Regions from separate parts of the Photobacterium sp. Hal280 genome, predicted to be linked through region 1. Evidence: predicted binding sites of a transcription regulator. Region 1 holds the regulator's gene; each other region holds the start of a gene.

Region 1 (7,161 bases):
TGCTCCGGAGGAACCTGTTACTGCAATGATCGGGTGTTTTGCAGACATGACATACCTTGTCGTTAATCCTAACGGAATCAGTTAGTAACAGGGCCAGAGAAAGCAGTCAAGTTTCACAGGCCCGTTCATCGGCGTCAGCTTCCGTTTTCTGCTGCCGCTTTTCATTATGGCAGCTTTATTCTGCGCTCAGTGAACGGCGCAGTTTAATATCAACCGTTTCATGGAGTTCAGAGAACAGAATCACTGCCTCGCCACTCTCCAGTTGCTGCCTGACTCTGGCGACCTTCTGTTCCAGACTTAGCTCGCGTTCGCCGTAGTCCGTGCCTTCGCGCAGGACAAAGTGTTCAATTAAATTATCGAGTGTCTCTGAGTCCAATTCTTGCCAGGGGATGATCATACTGCTCACCGAAAAATAAGGGGAAAAACCGGCACGGCATTCCCGAAACACCATTAAGCGGCGACGATTTCATAAGAATGGGTCAGCGTGACACCTTTACCCAGCATCAGGCATACAGAGCAATATTTTTCCAGCGAATCACCGACCGCTTTGGCCACCAGCGCGTCATCCAGATCATGGCCGGTCACCACGAAATGCAGATTGACCGAGGTAAAATAACGCGGCGCCTGCTCGCGGCGCTCTGAGGTCATGTTGGCTTCGCAGGCCGTGATGGCCTGGCCGGCACTTTTCAGGCCGTCGACCACATCGACAGAGCTGCAACCACCAGCCGCCATCAGCACCAGCTCCATCGGACTCGGCGCCGTTTTGCCGCCGTTCCCGTCCATGACCACACTGTGGCCCGAGTTTGACTGGCCGACAAAAGTCAAACCTTCTACCCATTTAACACGTGATTGCATGCGATGCTCCTTACTACTCAAACCCGCATTTAAAAACTAAGTCACAACTGTGTGATCATGTGCACAGTAATGCGTCCAAAATGTGCATTTATCGTCACCCAATATCAAGCAATGCGTGTCGAAAAAAGTTAAACTCTTGGACTGAATGTTCACATGCGCTTGCAGCCCAGCCGTTGACTGAATATCCTAGTTGGCAAACAATGATATTGTTATACCCAACCCCAATTCAAGGAATGACGTTGTTGGGCAATACACTGCAGAGGAAGTTAGTAATATGGTTCCAGGTAAACCGCAAACAGATCCAACCTTGGAGTGGTTCCTTTCTCATTGCCACATTCATAAGTACCCTTCAAAGAGTACACTGATCCACGCTGGCGAGAAAGCAGAGACCCTCTACTACATCGTTAAAGGCTCCGTTGCCGTTCTTATCAAGGACGAAGAAGGCAAAGAGATGATTCTGTCCTACCTCAACCAGGGCGACTTCATCGGTGAGCTTGGCCTGTTTGAAGAAGGCCAGGAGCGTACTGCCTGGGTTCGAGCAAAAACACCATGTGAAGTGGCAGAGATTTCCTTTAAGAAATTCCGTCAGCTGATCCAGGTCAACCCGGACATCCTGATGCGACTGTCTGCTCAGATGGCGCGCCGTCTGCAAGTCACCAGCCAGAAAGTTGGCGACCTGGCCTTCCTGGATGTGACCGGTCGTATTGCCCAGACGCTGCTGAATCTGGCCAAACAGCCAGATGCCATGACCCACCCGGACGGGATGCAGATCAAAATCACCCGTCAGGAAATCGGTCAAATCGTTGGCTGTTCCCGTGAAACCGTTGGCCGCATCCTGAAGATGCTGGAAGAGCAGAACCTGATTTCTGCCCACGGTAAAACCATCGTGGTTTACGGCACTCGCTGATCACTCAGCTGTGATGCAGCCAATGTGAGTATCAGAAAAGCCGCCGGTGCGGCTTTTCTTGCATTTGCACCCCATCCCCCCGGCTTTGCATCGGGTTCCTCTAGTGACCTCACAGTTTTTCAGTTGCCTTCCTCATCCCTAGTGCTACATTTGGCATATTAGTTTGATGTGGATGTCGCGATATGGATATCGAACGTTTTGCCCCGAATGCACAGCACAGTCAGGTGCCGCCCCGCCCTGTAGTCACGATGGGGCGTTTTCTCACAGCGTCAGTAGAGATGACAGGGTTTCAGTCACCCCGCCAGTTACTGGAACAGGAAGCCGGTTTACACGCCGGGATCCTGAGCCGTGACAACGATGCCTGGTTACTGCCCTTGGATCAACATCACTGACACCAGGTATTTCAGACATAAAAAAACAGCGACCCAAAGGCCGCTGTTTTGTGTATTTCAGTCTGGCTGAATTACATATTGGTACTTTCGAAGATTTTATCGGCTGACGCTTCGACAAAGCCCGGATAGAGCTCACCGTCCGCCTGCGGATAACGCTTGGCGAACTCATAAAAACCACCCGGAATCGTGCGTACGCCGTCGGTGAAGGATACATCCACACGATCCGCCATCGTCGAGGACTGCTCCAGCATCACTTCCGGATTGCCTTTCACTTCGCCGCCGGCTTCGTTGATACTGAACCCGTTGTGACGCAGCAAACTGTTGACCGCCGCCACTTCCGTGAACTGCTCCAGCTGATTAACGCTCACAGTAAAGTGATTCGCACCGTAACCGTGAGCGGCCACCCAGCCGGCATACTCGCTTTCCGCAGCCAGCATTTCATAGGTTGCAAAGTCCAGCTCCCACAAACGGCCGTTATAGAGGAAAGACGCATCCTTCATTGCACCGTCAGGGATCTGCTTGACCAGCGCACGCACCGTGTTCTGCAATTGTGCAGAGCACTGACCAACCAGCAGTTCACTGATAAACACTTTCGGGGCAGCCGGATTCGGGTGCTCGAAGTGCTCTGCGTACAGTTTCTTCTGCTCGAAATGATAAGTGCCGCACGGCTTGTAGCCGATGGCGATAAAAGGTGCCGCCAGAACATCCAGGCTGACACCCGGCAGGTTAAAGGTACGCAGCGCAATATGATCATTTTGCAGAGGCTCTTCCTCTGTCAGCAGATCGTGTACCTGCGCCGCCGACGGGCAAAGACGGGTCGTAAAGTCCTGCCACAGGGCATCAAACAATTTTTCCACTCTTTCCATGATGCGGTTCCCCTTCGAAAATACGGGTTAAGTATGAGTTACAGTTGGATCCCTGGCGACAGCTGTGCCGGCAGTTCGGTTGCCTCACCTTCCATCGATGCCATTGGGTAGGCACAATAATCCGCGGCGTAGTAAGCACTCGGACGCAGGTTACCCGAGGCACCCGGACCACCGAACGGCGCATCGCCGCTGGCACCGGTCAACTGGCGGTTACGGTTGACGACGCCCGCACGGATATGATCAATAAAGTATTCCCACTCACTGTCGTCAGTCGACACCAGACCGGCAGACAGACCGTAACGGGTGTTGTTGGCCATCTCGACCGCCTGAGGCAGTTCCTGGTAACGCGCCACCTGCAGCAGCGGTCCGAAGTATTCTTCGTCCGGCAGTTCGGCAATCTTACTGACTTCAATGATACCCGGGGTCACGATGGCGCCCTGACCACGTTCGGCTTTCAGCAGTGGTTCACCCCCCATCTCAATCAGACGCTCCTGGGCTGCCACGATATTATCGGCGGCCAGCGTCGAGATTTGCGGGCCCATAAACGGTTGCGGCTCGGCAAACGGGCCGTCCACCTTGATGGCTTTGGCCGCTTCGACCAGCGCCGCAATCAGGGCATCCCCTTCTGCCCCTTCCGGGACATACAGACGACGGGCACAGGTACAACGCTGTCCGGCACTGATGAAGGCCGACTGGATGATGGTGTACACAGTGGATTTCAGATCGCCATAGGCCTTGGAGATGACCATAGGATTGTTGCCGCCCATCTCCAGTGCCAGCATTTTGCCCGGCTGACCGGCAAACTGACGGTGCAGGATATGCCCGGTATTGGCACTGCCGGTAAACAGCAGACCATCAATACCGGCCGACTGCGCCAGCGCTTCACCGGTCGCCCGCGCGCCCTGAACCAGGTTCAGTACACCGGCTGGCAAACCCGCCTGTTCCCACAGCTTGACGGTTTCTTCCGCCACTTTCGGCGTCAGATCTGAGGGTTTGAATACCACAGTGTTCCCCGCCAGCAGCGCAGGAACAATGTGGCCGTTTGGCAGGTGGCCAGGGAAATTATACGGACCAAAGACCGCCATCACGCCCAGCGGACGGTGACGCAGTACGGCTTTGGTGCCGGCCACGTCTTTTTCACGCTCGCCGGTACGCTCATTGTAAGCACGCAGAGAAATGGCAATCTTACCCACCATGGCGCCGGCTTCAGTGCGCGTTTCCCACAGCGGTTTACCAGTTTCTTCAGCGATAGTGCGGGCAAGGTGCTCGCTGTTGTCTTTGACCAGGGCAGCGAAGCGCTCAACGATAGCCTGACGCTCTTCCAGGCGGGTATGACGCCAGGTCACCAGTGCCTGACGTGCGCTGGCCACAGCCTGCTCAACCTGCTCGGTTGTGGCACTCTTACCTTCCCAGATCACTTCACCGCTGAATGGGTTCAGCGACTGCATCGCTTCGCCCTGACCGGCTTGCCAGTTGCCTGCAATCCATTGTGTCATTTTGTATTCCACCCTAGTTATTGAGCAATCAGGCGAACCTGATCCCCGTTTTTCACTTCTAACACCTTGGCCATTTCCGGAGAAATGATGGCCAGATTACGTTCACCATCCAGTGCCGCTTTACCGACCGTTGCACGGAAACCGGCAAAACGGGTATTACTGATGATGTAATTATGCGAGCTGTGATGTTCGCCGATCTCAACCGTACAGCGCTGAGATGCACGGACCGACTCAATATGGCGAAGATCGCACTCCACCGTGGGGCCGGCATCAAAAATATCGACATAGCCACGGTTGACGAAACCTTCTGCTTCCAGCAATTTTAGCGCCGGGCGCGTATTGTCGTGCACCTGTCCAATCACGGCCTGGGCCTCTTTGCTCAGCAGGTTGACGTAGATGGGCAATTTCGGCATCAGATCGGCAATGAATTCTTTCTTGCCGATCCCTGTTAGGTAATCGGCCTCGACGAAATCAATCGAGAAAAAGTGCTCTTTCAGCCATTCCCAGAACGGGGAATTTCCCTGCTCATCCGATACACCGCGCATTTCGGCAATCACAGTGTCAGAAAAACGGTGGCTGTGCTCGGCCAGCATAAGGAAACGGCACTTGGACAGCAGCTTTCCGTTCAGCCCCTGACGCCACTGAGGACGCAGGAATAAGGTGCACAGTTCACTCACACCCGTGTAGTCATTACCAAACGTGAGTACCTTCAGCACTTTGTGCACATCCAGATGATGTGAATTATGGACCAGGGTGCTGAGGTGATAAGTATAGAATGGGTTATCCAGTCCGACTGCCGCTTCCAGGGCGGTCGTACCAGCAATTTCGCCTGTCTCAGTATCTTCCGCCACCATGAGGTAGCCTTCCGGACCCGGTGCAGTGACGTCTTTATTAAAGCTTTCCACTGAATGCGCAATCCGATTACTGAGGATCTCCTCGTTAACCGGCAATGATGTGAAGCCGTGACCTGATTCGTCGGCGCACATCATCAGTGCAGGTAAATCAGCTTTTGTAATGGGACGTATAACCAGCATCGAACTCCCTCCTGATGCAGGTAGCAACACAGGTTGCTAACTCTGAATATCTGTTATTTCTTTCTCTTCTAAAAACTACCCCGGGTGACACCCGGGGCAGCAAGCAGGGCAAGCGGTTGTGCCTGCCCTTGTCTTATTATTGGTTGTAAAGCTTGGCAATCGCACGTTCCAGACGGGCCAGACCTTCTTCGACATCCGATTTTTCAATCACCAGAGAAGGCGTGAAACGCACAACATTGGTACCGGCTACCAGCACCATCAGACCTTCTTCGCCGGCCGCCAGCAGCACATCACGTGCACGGCCCTGCCAGTCTGCATTCAGGGCTGCGCCCAGTAGCAGGCCCTTACCGCGTACTTCGGAGAAGATAGGGTACTGAGCATTGATTTTCTCAATCCCGTCGCGGAACCATTGCTCACGCTCTTTGACACCGGCCAGGACTTCCGGCTTGCTAACTTCCTCAACCACAGCCTCAGCCACGGCACAGGCCAGCGGGTTACCGCCGTAGGTAGAACCATGGGTGCCGATTTTCAGGTGCTGAGCCAGCTCAGTGGTGGTCAGCATCGCGCCGATCGGGAAGCCGCCACCCAGCGATTTCGCTGTGCTCAGGATGTCCGGCGTCACGCCCAGCCCCTGATACGCATAAAATTCACCGGTACGGCCGTTACCCGTCTGTACTTCATCAAACACCAGCAGCGCATTGTGTTTGTCACACAGCTCACGCACGCCCTGGATAAATTCCTGGGTCGGAGAGATGATACCGCCCTCGCCCTGCAGCGGCTCCATCATCACCGCACAGGTGCGGTCAGAGATATGTGCGGCCAGCGCTTCCAGATCGTTATACGGCAGGTGCGTCACCGCCTGAGGTTTTGGACCGAAGCCGTCAGAATACGCAGCCTGACCACCTACGGTCACAGTGAAGAAAGTACGGCCGTGGAAACCTTGCTTAAAGGCGATGATTTCATCTTTTTCCGGACCGAATTTGTCGGCAGCATAACGGCGCGCCAGCTTCAGCGCGGCTTCGTTCGCTTCGGCGCCAGAGTTGGCAAAGAAGACTTTCTCAGCAAAGCTGACTTCCGTCAGTTTTTTCGCCAGGCGCAGGGCCGGCTCATTGGTCATGACGTTGCTCAGGTGCCAAATTTTCTCACCCTGCTCTTTCAGTGCTGACACCATAGCCGGGTGACAATGGCCCAAGCAGCTCACCGCGATACCACCGGCGAAATCGATGTACTCACGATCATCCTGGTCCCACACACGGGCACCTTTACCTTTCACCGGGATGATTTGCATTGGGGCATAACAAGGTACCATGACCTCATCAAAGGTTTGACGTCCTACTTTTTGATCCGTCGCCATTATACTTTCCTTCTGTGTATATCGCTTTGCGCATAGTATTTACATAATTTTAACCGATTCCAATAGCAGAAAATGTTTTTCCTTTGCGGAAAGTGCGTCATATAACTGCGATGGATACATATTTATGCGTGAGTAAGGAAAACTTATTAAGACGATTTTGAGGAAAGGTGTTTTTCCCTGTAGGAATCAATGCCCCTGTGGATGATTTGACGAAATGCATAAGCTTGCGACAAAGGCCGGATGAATATTTTTTGGCC
Region 2 (7,161 bases), 880 kb from region 1:
GGCCAGAATCGGACGATCCTGATATTTCTTGTGGGTGAGTGCCCATAACTGGTAATCGCTGAAGGTATCATTGCTGTTTTCAGTCAGACGCAGAAAGCCATTGTCATTCAGCGTCCAGCTACGGTTGCTGCTGCCGGGTTGCAAGACGGTATTGAGGTAATACTCCCAGGTGTTGTCGCTTTTCAGAATCAGGGTTTCCAGCTCGCCCAGCGAGCCCGGATCGGTAGAGATTTGCACCAGGTGCTGGTCAACCAGACTGTTGACGCTGTCAGTGACGAAACGCTCGTCACCGCCACATTCGGTCACTGAATTGAGGAACTGATCTTCAGTGGCCGGAGAGGTATTGCCAAAGCTGCAGTCGCCAAAAGCAGGCAGATTGTCGCGGGAAGTCACCGCATAAATCTCTTCTTTGGCGGCGTGATTAAAGCCGGCGAAGTGGTAGTCAGTGTCTTTCAGAATTGCCTGACCTTGATGCACTGCACCTTGTTCGACGACTAAGAATAAGTAGGGCGTATCAAAGGGATAGTGATTCGCCAGCTGTTTGATGACATCAGGCACGGCGAACTGGAACATTTCTTTGCCCAGGGCCGACACCGCACCCCAGATACCGGTTTCAACCACCATCCAGTCATCACCGCCGACATTGACCCAATAGTTGGCCTGATGGGTGCCATTCAGCACTAACTCCACCACCACGTTATCGGTCAGATGATAACCGTTGACCTGCTCAATACTGCCAGCACGTTCTACTGACACCATATCCTCCAGGGATGTATAAGGGACGGTCGGATTGTCTCTGGGCGCCACAGTACACGCGTCGCCACCGACCTGAGTGTTACACAGCAGCATACGCGTTGCCACCGGATTCCAGGTGAAATAGTAGCCTTTGGCGGCCTCGCCAAAGGTGGTGTCAGCAGGCACGTAGCGGGTCATGAAATGGTTTTCTTTGGTGGTGAGAAAGTCATGCATTTTCAGGCCAGCCAGAGAATAGCTGTTGACCCGCATGGTGATGTTGCGGCCATCGGCTTCTTCGAGTCCGGCATCTGTCATGCTGGCGGTACTGCTGGAAGAGATCAGCACTTTGAAATACTCGTACAGATCTTTCCAGCCGCTTGAGGTCAGAATCTGGCCTTGTATTGCGTCTTCTTTGCTGTCGAACTGAACCAGACCCTGTTCGCTGAGGTAGGTGAAATCTTCCGTCAGCGAAATGTCGCTCTCGCCATTTTTGGTCCAGCGCCAGTCGATCTGGCGGGTTTCATTGGTGGCGGTATCCGGGCTGTTGTAGTCCATCATGTCAGCTTCAAGGGTGCTGCCTGTGTTTGAGCTGTGGCTGGCCAAGCGCCAGAAACCCGAATTGAAGATGGTCGCTATCTCGTCTTTTTGTGCCGTCAGCTCGGTGTATTTGCGGGTCATGATGCCTTCAAGGATATCGTTGACTACGCTGAGCGACATCAGATTGCTCAGGCTGACGCCATTGAGCCCAAGTTTGGGGATCAGCGTGACACTCAGCTCATCCGCCAGCTCATTGATGAAATCACCGGCATTCCGGACATCAAGGTTACTGGGGTCACTCACGGTTTCACTGAATATGCCCCAGTTGCCGTCTGCGGCGACGCGTTTAATCAACGCGCGGTAGGCGAGCGTGGTTTTTAATGACAGGGCGATTTCGGTGTCGGTTAACGGTGTCATGAAGAGATTGGTCGGCAAATCATCACCGATGGCAAATTGCGGCACGCCATTGAGATCCAGCACCAGTACGCCTTGCAGCAGCAGTGGCACCTGAGCTTCAATACTGTAGTTGCCGTCTGTCATCGCAAAGCTGGTGATGTATCCCTGACCCATGACTTTGCCCTGCTGGTTGATAAACAGTACAGCAAAGTTGTCCTGATACAGCTCAGGGGTGGCCGCGTAAGCCTGACTGACAGGGCTCCAGCTCACGCTTTGCTGTGCTGTCATCAACCCGGCAGGTAAATCGACAGTGACGGTAAATTTGGTTTTGACGGGTGGCAGCTCAGCAGGTTGAATGCCTGCATCATCTCCGCCGCCACCGCACGCAGAAAGCAGGCCAGCCAGAAACAGGCTCAGACCAAGTCTCAGATAGGTGCGCATAACATTTCCCCTGAATACTCAATGCAGCACGTGTTGTACCAATCTCATGGCCGATCATAGGCGGCTGGATTGGTTTCGGTGTTTGGCCTGAGTATAGGTAAGCGGCGGGCAGGGAAATGTAAAACCCGACCGGTCGTCTCATCAGTTGAGACAGCATCTAAGAATTGAGACGACCGAAAACAGGGGGGACTGAAGAGTCAGCTTAATCAGGCAATCGACAGGTATTTGTGTGTCTGGACAGACAGACGCCAGTTACGGGCAATGCAGGTTTGAATGCAAAGCTCGGTGGCTCTGGCTTTCTGGCTGATGGGCTGCAGGGCGATGGTGACTGTGTCTTGCAGCGGCACACCGGTTAACAGGGCATCTAACTGATCGATATCCTTTTGCGTGCCGACCGGGTGCTTGATTTCATTGGCGCGAGACAGTGCACCAGGCAGCACAGGTAGCTTGCCTTTCATGTTAATTTTCGGGGAAACCGTCACCCAGGTATTGTCGGTTGCCAGAACCTCATAAGTCCCGCTGGTTTCAATCTGGCAACGGAAACCGTTGGCTTCCAGCTGCTTGGTCAGCGGGCGTAAGTCATACAGACAAGGTTCGCCACCGGTAATCACAACATGCCTTGCCGTGTAGCCCTGCTCAATCAGCAGGCTGACAATGCCGCCGGCATCCAGAGAGGTCCAGCTTGGCGAGTCACCCTGTTTGGCAAGCATAGCGCTGACGTTCACTTCGTCCTGAGGTTCGGCGCTCCAGGTTTGCTTTGTGTCACACCAGGCACAGCCGACAGGGCAGACTTGCAGACGGACAAAGATAGCCGGCACGCCTGTGAAAACACCTTCACCCTGGATGGTTTCAAAGATTTCATTGATTTTGTACACGGCTGACCTCAAAACAATCAATCAAGTTAACGCGAAAAGGGGGTTTTTGTACCCTGAACCTCAAAGGGCGCGTATTATGTCAGAACCCTGCGTCATTGTCTCTAGAGCCACATATCTTTCAATCATGCTGCTTGTTTGCCCGGCCCGGTAACGCGAAGGCCAAAAGGGACAGGCGGGTCGTGACTGGGTTCACGTCCTTGGCACAAGGGGCTTCACAATTACTTCGCAAAGTAAAAAAATTCAACTTCTTGCGTATTCGTTAACCTTTGAGGATCCAGAGCATGTATGTCGCTCAACCCGGTCATATCGATCATATCAAAAGAAACAATGCCGGAAGCGTCTACAAACTTATCGATCAGTATGGGCCTATTTCCCGTATCGAGCTGTCGAAAAAGAGCCAGTTAGCGCCAGCCAGTATTACCAAAATCACCCGTGAGCTGTTTGACGGGCATTTGATCAAAGAAGCTGAAATTCAGGAATCAGGCAATCGCGGTCGCCCGGCCATTGGCTTAGTGCCTGATAATGATGGCTGGCAATTTTTAGGCATTCGTCTTGGCCGGGGTTACCTGACGATTGCTTTGCATGAGCAGGGGGGCGACATCCTGTTCGAGGAGCGTCAGGATATCGAAGAGCTGGCGCAAAATGATGTGTTGCAAAAGCTGCTTGATGAAATTGAATCTTTTTTTGCCCGTCACGCTAAACAGCTGGACCGGATTACTGCGATTGCGGTTTCTTTACCGGGCTTAGTGAACTCCGACAAAGGCATGGTGCTGCAAATGCCGCACTACGATGTGAAAGATTTGCCGTTAGGCCCGGCCATTCATGAAGCAACGGGTCTGCCGGTGTTTATCGGTAACGATACCCGCTCCTGGGCGCTGGCTGAGCAATTGTTCGGCAATGCCAAAGATGTGGCGAATTCTATTTTGATCTCCATTCACCACGGGGTGGGGGCGGGTATCATTCTGGACAACAAAGTGCTGCAGGGCCGGATCGGCAACATCGGCGAGCTGGGCCATATTCAGATTCAGCCTGATGGTCTGCCCTGTTATTGCGGCAACAAAGGATGTCTGGAAACAGTCGCCAGTTTGCAGGCTGTCAGGCAGCAGGTGAAATCCCGTCTGGCCTTGGGTGAAGCGTCTTCTTTGTACGGTAAAGAACTGACGATCGAGACCATTTGCGAGGCTGCCGTGCAGGGCGATCCGCTGGCTTATCAGGTGATTACTGAACTGGGTTTCCACTTAGGTCGGGCCATTGCCATTATGGTCAATCTGTTCAACCCTGAGAAAGTGCTGATCGGCGGTGAATTTAATCAGGCCAAATCAGTGTTGTATCCCGCCATCCTTGAGTGTGTAAAAAGCCAGTCTTTGCCGGTTTATAACCAGGATCTTCGCATCGAAGAAACCAGTTTTTATACGCAGGCGACGATGCCTGCTGCCGCGCTGGTGAAACAGGCCATGTATGACGGTCACCTGCTGGTGAAACTGATTGAAGAAGGCTAAACAGGGTCAGGATGCAACGATGAATCACGCAGCGACATATCCGTCGTTGCGTTTTTGATGTCGATTACCCGTGATCAGCCAGACTGAAAGTAAGCGCCCGGCAACTAGGAGAACCTTCATGAAAACGAACAAAATCACTGTGTTTTATGACGGCGCCTGCCCGACCTGTGTCCGCGATCGGAAATGGTATGAATCCTGGTTGGGAAAGCATCCGCATCTGGTGGAATGGTACGACATTACCGGTCAGGATGAAGCGTTGGCCGCGATGGGCATTGTGCCCTCTGAAGCGCTGAGAGAGCTGCACGTTCAGGACAGCGACGGGGCGGTTCACAAGGAAATGGATGCTTATATACTGCTGCTGAAGCAAATCTGGTGGATGCGGCCTGTGGCCTGGTTGATGGGGCTGCCCGGCATCAGGCAGGTGTTATCTGCCGCCTATCGCCGCATGGTTGATCAGCGGTTAGCCCGTGAGGGCCGAGGCTGAAGGGCTGGGTTATAAATCGTCGTGTCTGAGTTCTTCATCGATCACATTGTGCAGGAAAGACAGCGCTGCACGATGATCGTTTCGGCTCATAAACCATTGCTTCTGATTGGTTTCTAAAGGCAGAATTTCAAGCCATCGCTGGCAGACCCAGGCCATGTCAGTAAAATCGGGATCCGGATAATTCGCGGCATAGTCGGGGTATTCATCGAACAAGGCTTCCAGACTATTGGCGATAGGCTTGTCGATGAAACGGGTCGAGCTGGGCGTCCAGTTTTTTATTGCACTGACTTCACCAAATCTCAGGCCGTCTTTTTCCTGCCAGTGATTATTAATCACGAATTTTTCTACGCCCCGTATAGTGATGCCCAGTAACCCGTCAGGCAACTGTTCAAAATCTGTGATTTCAACCCGGGTGCCGAAGTGACACAGTGAATCACCGTCTTTCATACACAAGCCAAAACCATCGCCGGAAGACATGGCCAGTGTCACTAAGCGAGTATAGCGAGGCTCAAAAATTCTCAGCTTACTGACACCTCCCGGCAACACATAGAGTCTGAGCGGGAAAAGGGGTAACTGCATCATACTTAACCTTCTGACAGCATGTTTGTCATAGGCCGCAGATTGTTCAGAGATACGATACGGCCTTACCATGACTCTTACATAGAGTATATCTGGTCAAACATGAGGATCTGTCTGTTTTTCGATATTAGTTCAATGATTGTAAAATGGCGGAAACAAGTTTACTAAGCTCCTGATTACGAATAATAAATGGCGGCATGATGTAGATAAGTCGGCCGAATGGACGAATCCAGACACCATTGTCTACAAAACTTTGCTGTATCGTGACCATGTCCACAGGTTCATACAATTCCACCACACCAATTGCGCCGAGCCAGCGGACGGCTTTGACTTTGTCAGACTGAGCCACCGCAGGCAGTAATTCTGCCAGCTGTGCTTCGATCCGGCTGACCTGCTGCTGCCATTGTCCCGTTTCCAGCAAAGACAGGCTGGCATTGGCCACCGCACAGGCCAGCGGGTTACCCATGAAGGTCGGGCCGTGCATAAAGCAGCCTGCGGCACCACTGCACACGGTATCAGCCAGATGCCTGGTGGTCAGGGTCGCCGCTAAGGTCATATAGCCGCCGGTCAAGGCTTTTCCGACACACATGATATCCGGGCTGATGCCGGCATGTTCGCAGGCGAAGAGTTTGCCGGTCCGGCCAAACCCGGTTGCAATCTCATCAACGATCAGCAGCACACCATAGACGTCGCACAATTCGCGCACACGGCGAAGAAAAGTCGGGTGATAGATACGCATTCCCCCGGCCCCCTGAACGATTGGTTCCAGGATTACGGCAGCAATGTCCTGATGATGGCTTTCAAGTTTGGCGGCGAAATCGGCAATGTCACTTTCATCCCAGTCGTCATGAAATCCGAGCGCGGGCGAATCCGCAAAAAGATGCTCTGGCAGAAAACCTTTATACAGACTGTGCATTGAGTTATCAGGATCGGTGACCGACATCGCGGCAAAGGTATCACCGTGATATCCATGGCGCAGCGTCAGGAATTTCGCCCGCGATTGACCTTTGGTATGCCAGTACTGAAGCGCCATCTTCAGAGCCACTTCCACCGACACGGAACCGGAATCGGCCAGGAAGACCTGCTGCAAGGGCTCAGGCGTGATGGCAATCAGTTTGCGGCACAATTCCACCGCAGGCTGGTGGGTCAGGCCGCCGAACATGACATGCGACATTTTGCCCAGCTGATCCTGTGCGGCCTGATTGAGCACCGGGTGATTGTAACCGTGGATCGCTGACCACCAGGAAGACATCCCGTCAATCAGCGCCCGACCATCTTCAAGATACAGAGTCACGCCCTCAGCGTGAGTCACCGGATAGCAGGGAAGCGGGTTGATGGTGGACGTATACGGGTGCCAGACGTGCTGACGGTCGTAATCCAAATCCACCTGTGAAGCCGTGAAGTGGTTGGAGGAGCGCTTTTTGTTGGTGATATTTTGCACAGATGTAAACCTTGTATTTTCTTTGTGGTTGACAGTGTACTTGCTGAAAGTAGACTTGCAACTATTCAAACCCGTGGAATTGTTGCGGTTATCGCATTCAAGCTGCGGGGCATAAGAACAATTAACGAGGTTTACACGTGGAAGTGAGACACGATTGGAGCGTTGCAGAAGTTC
Region 3 (7,161 bases), 1.3 Mb from region 1:
ACAACCCAAGATCCATTCAGAAAAACAGTCCTTATGCCTAAGCGCTGCCAGTATGCACTTGTTCGTCATCTTAAAATAATCCGTTCTTTCAAAGGTACAGCACGTCATCCATACCAAAATCCCCCGCAGCCAGTGCAATTCTTTGGTAGAATGACCTCAGAAAACACGTTTATGCCAGCAAAGGTAAGAATGAGTAATAACGATAACCAGCCAACCCTGTTTTGGCTGGACTATGAGACATTTGGTGCAAACCCTTCGGTTGATCGACCTTGCCAGTTTGCCGGGGTGAGAACCGACATGGATTTCAATGTGATTGGTGAGCCATTGGTGATTTACTGCCAGCCGCCCAGCGATTACCTGCCGTCACCCGAAGCCTGCCTGATCACAGGGATTACACCGCAAGAAGCGATGGAAAAAGGCCTGCCGGAACATGAATTTATTGCGCGCATTCATGCGGAGCTCTCCAAACCCAATACCTGCGTCATCGGCTATAACAACGTGCGCTTTGATGACGAAGTCACCCGATATACCCTGTACCGCAATTTTTACGATCCTTATGCCTGGAGCTGGCAAAGCGGCAATTCACGCTGGGATATGCTTGATATCATGCGTACTTGCTATGCGTTACGCCCAGATGGACTGAACTGGCCAACAAACGAAGACGGATTTCCGAGCTTTAAGCTTGAGCATTTATCGGTTGAAAACGGGATCGAACACAGCAACGCACACGATGCAATGGCCGATGTATACGCCACCATTGAGCTGGCCAGAAAAGTCAAAGCCAGCCAACCCAAACTCTTTAACTACCTGTTTAACTTACGTCATAAAAGTAAATTGCAGGCGTTGATCGACATCGCTGAAATGACGCCCCTGGTGCATGTTTCAGGTATGTTTGGTTCTGAGTGCGGCAATACCAGTTGGATCGTTCCCATGGCCTGGCATCCGGATAACAAAAATGCGGTCATTTGCGTCAATCTGGCGATGGATCCTGCCCCGCTGTTCGAGCTGGATGCTGACAGTCTGCGTGAGCGGCTGTACACCAAGCGGGCTGATCTCAATCCCGGTGAGCTGCCTGTCCCGCTCAAGCTGGTTCATATTAATAAGTGCCCAGTGCTGGCACCGGCGAAAACACTGACGGCCGAAGATGCGGAGCGACTAGGGATCGACCGGGCTCAATGTCTGGCCAATCTGAGCGCACTGAAAGAAAAACCGCAGATCCGTGAAAAACTGCTGGCTGTATTTGGTCAGGACAGAGAGTTTGAGCCAAGCGATGATGTTGATACACAACTGTATAACGGCTTTTTTTCTGCTGCAGACAAATCGGCGATGGACATCATTCGCGGATCCGCGCCTGAAGAGCTGGGCAAACTCGAGCTGAATGTGGATGACAAACGCATCAAGCCATTGCTGTTTCGTTACCGCGCCCGTAATTTCCCGTTCACGCTAAGCCATCAGGAACAGCAGCAGTGGAAGTATCATTGTCAGGATTACTTCGAAACCAAACTGCCGGCTTACATGCAAAATCTCGAATCTATCGCGATGGAACACCAAAGCGATGAGAGAAAAATGAAAATCCTGAAGGCCGTGTACGATTACGTAGGCAAGCTGGTGTAATTACACAGCCAGGATGCCAGAAAGATAAATCGTTACAGAGCGCTGATCTTGCTCAGTAATTTTGCAACCCTGACCTTCAGAACGGTCAGGGTTTCTTTTTTCAGACACTTTTCCTGCCCCGGTAGTTTGAACTTCAACGCAAGGCCAATAACAATTAATAAGTATCCGCTTTGTGTCATGCGTCATGGAGGCGCTTGGCGACATAAGCCACCATCAAGCCAATGATGTTTTACTGCCAGATGCCACAGGGACAGCATGCCGACAGTAAATTGGAAAAGTGATTATTATGGCAACTGAGTCTCTCACCCGGTGTTATCGATTTGCCAGGGTGGATTTTGAACCCGATCTGCGGCTGCTCGTCTGGCCTGATAAATCAGAGACTGCCCTGACGCTGCATGAGTCACGTCTGCTTGAAGCGCTGTGCTACTTTGCCGGTGAGGTGATTAGTCATAAATCATTGTCTGATAAAACATTTCTGCCGCAGGATTCCATGTCGCACATACAAAAAATCGACCTGGCTTCGATATTCAACTCACTTCGCCGCAAGCTGACTGTTAACGGTGTGATGGCTATTCCAATCGAGGTGCTCCCCATTTTGGCTTTCGCGTCCCTCTGCCGAAAGAGACCTGCCGCCATATCCATCGCTTCAGACAACCCGAGACGCTGCCGTCCAAACCATCGCCACAGCCGGCAGTCACAACGGTTAAAACCGGCCGGCCGCATAGTTCCGCAACAGAACACATCGTAAAACACAGTCTGATGCATAAACTGTCTGTCTTGTTGCTTGCTGCCGCCGGCATTGCAATCGTCATCGTTTCAAACCTGTGAACAAGCTGACCAGGATCAATACAGCCACAAAGAAATGTGGTGTAGATCTCATCCATTTTGTATCATTGCGACACCATTCATCATCATCCTGACGTATATGAGCTATCTGCGTTCATTTGCAATCATTGCCATTTTTCTGATGGTCGGGAAAGGATTTCAGTCTCTTACTCAGATCCCCATCCCCGGCAGCATTCTCGGCATGTTATTTCTCTTCACGGCTCTGTCTGCAGGCCTGCTGCCACCTAACTGGGCTAAACCCGGCTGTCATCTGTTGATTCGCCATATGGCTATTTTGTTTGTGCCTGTGGGTGTCGGGCTGGTCAATTATCTGGATCTGCTCAGAGTCAATGCTTTGCCTGTTCTGGTCAGCACCATAGGCAGCAGTTTAGTGGTTCTGTTATTTGTTGGCTGGTATGTACAGCGCAAGGAGTCTGACTGATGTGGTTAGCCGTTACGCTGATTGTTTTTATCCTTGCCCGTAAATTGTCCAAGCGCTTCCAGCACCCCATTCTTAATCCGTTACTTCTCTGTCTGGTGGTGATCATTCCGCTGCTTTTGGTGCTTAATGTACCTTATGAAGTGTATTTCGATGATAACAAATGGATCCATTACCTGCTGGAGCCCGCCGTCGTTGCCCTTGCTTTTCCTCTTTATGAGCAATTGCCGCAAATTCGCAGCCGCTGGAAGGTCATCGTCACAGCCAGTTTGTTTGGCAGCATACTCTCAATGATTACCGGCACAGCCATTGCCCTTGCGCTTGGCGCTGATTTACAGCTGACAGCAAGCATTCTGCCTAAATCCGTGACCACCCCCATCGCTATGGCGGTTGCTGAACAAATTGGCGGTGTGCCGTCACTGGCCGCCGTCATGGTTCTGATCGCTGGCGTCTTTGGCGCCGTATTGGGTTATCCGTTGTTTAAGCTCGTCAACATCACCCATCCGATGGCCAAAGGCTTAAGTATGGGGACTGTGGCACATGCGTTAGGCACAGCCAAAGCGGCTGAGGAGAATTACAAAGATGGTGCGTTCAGCTCACTGGCGTTAGTTCTTTGTGGTGTCATTACCGCCATACTCGCCCCGATAATCTATCCGCTGCTGTTGTCTGTCTTCCACTGACAACTGCTATCCATTGCTTCTTTAGCGGTCTGGCTGTGCAACGCCCTTGCAACACCAGGACAGCCAGATCGCTTTACTGAGTATTTAAATACATACACTTATCTCATCAGTCATGTGAAACCACTCACTATTTTGCAAATAGAATGAAATGAACAACCTTAAATAGTGACAATGATCACTATATCTATTCATTGACGCACTACAATGCGTAAGTGAATACATTAAGGAGAATCAGTATGCGCACCGAAGTAATGGACGCTTTAGAGCACCTGCCACACACATTGTCACAGGCGCTTAAGCCTATCATTACCGCACCGGGTTTTGATGCCACACTGAGCAAAGAAGAATTCGAACAATTAATGAAAGACAGCCAACTGACCGATGCAGATCTGCGTATTCAGTTACTGAAAGTGGCTGCGGCATACTCGATTGCCTCTCTCTCCAACTTCCATGTGGGTGCCATTGCCCGCGGAAACTCAGGTCGCCTGTATTTCGGTGCGAACATGGAATTCAGTGCCACCTCTATGTCTCAAACGGTTCACGCAGAGCAGTCTGCAATCAGCCATGCCTGGTTGAAAGGCGAAACGGGTATTGGCGACATTACCGTCAACTACTCGCCCTGCGGACATTGCCGGCAGTTCATGAATGAACTGACAACAGCACAAAGCATCATGGTGCAACTGCCAGAGCGCTCACCCAAAGCACTGCAGGAATACCTGCCAGAGTCCTTTGGTCCGTCTGATCTGGGCATCACCGAGCTCTTATTATCAGACAGCTCACATAAGCTGAAGCTCGAAACCGATGACGTGCTGCTGCAAGAAGCCTGTAAAGCGGCAGATAAATCCCACGCGCCCTATAGTAAAAACTATGCGGGAGTTGCGCTGAAAGCGAAAGATGGCCGGATTTTCTCAGGTATGTATGCCGAGAACGCAGCATTTAACCCGAGCCTGCCGCCACTGCAAGTGGCACTGATTCACATGAATATGACGGGCTATCCACTGTCAGATATCGTTGAAGCCGCTTTGGTTGAGCAGAAAGATTCAGCGATCAGTTTGCTGGCTGATACACAGAATACGCTGGAAACCTTCAATCCTGATCTGCCACTCTCTTACGCCGCCATCTGAGAACAAACTAAAAATTCCTTGCAGCCGACAAAGCATCCTGTTTTGTCGGCTTTTTTTATCAATTAACAATTTCTTCTATGCATCCATCAGAGTATGATTCCAGATTATTTTTCTGAAAGATATCTTATGGCTCATCAACACAACCCGATTCAGGGCGCTTGCTGGATGCTGACAGCCGGAATGGCGTTTGCCGTGGTTAACAGCATGGCGCAATACCTGAGTGTGACCTTCCATTTGCCATCTACCACGGTCGGTTTGATTCAATATTTTATTGCTCTCCTTGTCATGCTTCCCTGGCTGCGCAGTATTGGCCTTCGCCAGGCTCTGAAAACACAACACTTTGGTATGCATTGCTTCCGCGTGTTTCTGTCCGTGATCGGTATTCAGTTATGGCTTTGGGCCCTGGCGTACCCTGTGCCAATCTGGCAAGGCATCGCACTGCTGATGACATCGCCGTTGTTTGCCACCGTAGGATCAGGTTTGCTGCTGAAAGAAAAAGTCGGCTTTGTACGCTGGATGGCAACCCTGGCCGGCTTCGCTGGTGCGATGATTATCCTTGAGCCATGGGCCGACAATTTCAATCTGGCCTCATTGCTGCCCATTGGCGCCGCTTTCTTCTGGGCGAGTTATTCTTTGATGGTGAAAAAGATGTCGCACCACGACTCCCCGACGACTATGGTTGTCTACCTGCTGGTGCTGATCACGCCTTTTAACCTTTTTCTTGCTGCGCCTGATTTCACCTTACCTGTTGGCCAGCACACCTGGATTCTTCTGGTCGGTGCCGGGTTGTTCACCGCACTGGCTAACTGGGCCATTGCGAAAGCCTACGCCATTGCTGACGCCTCTTTCGTGCAACCTTTCGACCATGCCAAACTGCCATTGAACGTACTGGCCGGATTTATCGTCTTCGGATGGGTACCACCTGGACGGCTCTGGCTGGGGGCTGCCATTATTATTGCCTCGGTCGCTTTCATTACGCAGTGGGAGCGAAGAAAACCGATGCTGCAGGCGGCAACAATCAATGAAGCTGCCTGACCTGACGACAGATACAAAAAAGCTGGCAATTCGCCAGCTTTTTCGATTCACTCTGAATCAGAAGCGCACTCTTACACCCATAGCCGCTTCCAGTTCGACATCAACATCTTCCACCATATACAGTGTCGGCCCAACTTCACCATACAGCTCAAACTGATTCACAGGCACTTCCAGGCCAATACCTGAGCGGATACCCAATTTGTCATAACGGTTATCAACGTACTGAGCGCCAACAAAGGTATAGCCCATGTTAAGCTGCGGGTCCCGGGTCAACGTGCCCAGGTTAAATGTTTTATCCACGGCAAAACCAAATTCATCTAAACCCAGCGAAAAGCGCAGGTCATTGTGTTTGTACTGCACACCACTCATTGGCGAACCAAGAAAAATACCTGCCGATTGCGACGCCAAAGCAGACGTAGACAAACCGCACAACAAAATACCAATCAACGACTTCTTCATGTTACTGTCCGTTTTCCCTGAATTGCGCTCTAAAAACCTTAGATTATACTGATAGAGCTCATTTTAAGCTTGTCACTCTACTGTAACTGCAATATCGCGGCAATACGAACTGATAACCATACAAATGACAATTATTTGACATTCCACCTGTCAAATAAATACAGATAAACGCATGGTCATTCGGTAGAAATCATTGTTCTTAAAACATAATGTAAAATTCCGCCCGCCTTGAGATACGCCATTTCAGTTCGGGTATCGACCCGGGCTTTTACGCTATATTGTGACTCTTGTCCCTGTTCGTTGGTGATTTTCAGCGTCAGCATTCCCCCCGGCGACAAGGTATCAATGCCTTTCAGTTGTATTTTTTCCTTGCCGGTTAACGACAATGAAGCCAGTAAACCTTCAGGGAGCTCAACAGGAATCACCCCCATACCCACCAGGTTTGAACGGTGAATTCGCTCGAAACTTTCAGCCAGTACCGCTTTCACACCCAGTAAGTTAGTCCCTTTCGCGGCCCAGTCCCGGCTGGATCCTGTGCCGTATTCTTTCCCGGCAAAAATCACCAGAGGTATGTTCTGGTCCTGATACCTCATCGCAGCATCATATATTGATACTTCTTCACCTGTCGGCTGGTAAATGGTGTACCCACCCTCTTTACCCTTGAGCATCAGGTTCTTAATGCGAATATTGGCAAAAGTGCCGCGCATCATGACTTCGTGATTGCCGCGCCGTGAACCGTAGGAATTAAAATCTGCCGGTTCAATCCCCTGCTCCTGCAAGTAGTGTCCTGCCGGGCTGTCTGCCTTGATGTTACCTGCAGGTGAGATATGGTCGGTCGTTATTGAGTCACCAAATATTGCCAGAATGGCTGCATTTTCAATATCTTTCAGTGGTTTTAGCGGCTGCGTTATCTCGTCAAAATAGGGCGGAAGGCGAACATAAGTAGAATCTGGCCGCCACTGGTACGTATTCCCTTTATTGATGG

Evidence for each region. Region 1 encodes CRP, which controls carbon source genes, mostly activating them, when cyclic AMP is high. Its sites were predicted from a motif close to TGTGANNNNNNTCACA; they were not measured.
Region 2: a site for CRP is predicted at 3,163-3,178, ahead of mlc (sugar metabolism global transcriptional regulator Mlc). Genes of this name have one in related genera too.
Region 3: a site for CRP is predicted at 3,672-3,687, ahead of cdd (cytidine deaminase). Genes of this name have one in related genera too.

The regions. Positions count from the first base shown of each region.
Region 1 covers NZ_JARLUO010000005.1:329,980-337,140, reverse strand. The annotation lists gene P4S53_RS10670 (phosphoribulokinase) at 1-48, opposite strand, end outside; gene P4S53_RS10665 (YheU family protein) at 176-397, opposite strand; gene P4S53_RS10660 (OsmC family protein) at 451-855, opposite strand; gene crp (cAMP-activated global transcriptional regulator CRP) at 1,130-1,762, shown strand; gene P4S53_RS10650 (hypothetical protein) at 1,945-2,154, shown strand; gene P4S53_RS10645 (DUF1338 domain-containing protein) at 2,226-3,020, opposite strand; gene astD (succinylglutamate-semialdehyde dehydrogenase) at 3,059-4,516, opposite strand; gene astA (arginine N-succinyltransferase) at 4,534-5,550, opposite strand; gene P4S53_RS10630 (aspartate aminotransferase family protein) at 5,687-6,904, opposite strand.
Region 2 covers NZ_JARLUO010000005.1:1,206,953-1,214,113, forward strand. The annotation lists gene P4S53_RS14970 (hypothetical protein) at 1-2,109, opposite strand, end outside; gene queE (7-carboxy-7-deazaguanine synthase QueE) at 2,316-2,984, opposite strand; gene mlc (sugar metabolism global transcriptional regulator Mlc) at 3,266-4,483, shown strand; gene P4S53_RS14985 (thiol-disulfide oxidoreductase DCC family protein) at 4,602-4,967, shown strand; gene P4S53_RS14990 (LON peptidase substrate-binding domain-containing protein) at 4,977-5,546, opposite strand; gene bioA (adenosylmethionine--8-amino-7-oxononanoate transaminase) at 5,674-6,933, opposite strand; gene bioB (biotin synthase BioB) at 7,125-7,161, shown strand, end outside.
Region 3 covers NZ_JARLUO010000005.1:1,624,959-1,632,119, forward strand. The annotation lists gene P4S53_RS16825 (hypothetical protein) at 1-1, shown strand, start outside; gene sbcB (exodeoxyribonuclease I) at 190-1,614, shown strand; gene P4S53_RS16835 (hypothetical protein) at 1,901-2,362, shown strand; gene P4S53_RS16840 (CidA/LrgA family protein) at 2,540-2,881, shown strand; gene P4S53_RS16845 (CidB/LrgB family autolysis modulator) at 2,881-3,558, shown strand; gene cdd (cytidine deaminase) at 3,795-4,682, shown strand; gene P4S53_RS16855 (DMT family transporter) at 4,809-5,717, shown strand; gene P4S53_RS16860 (hypothetical protein) at 5,775-6,176, opposite strand; gene acnA (aconitate hydratase AcnA) at 6,353-7,161, opposite strand, start outside.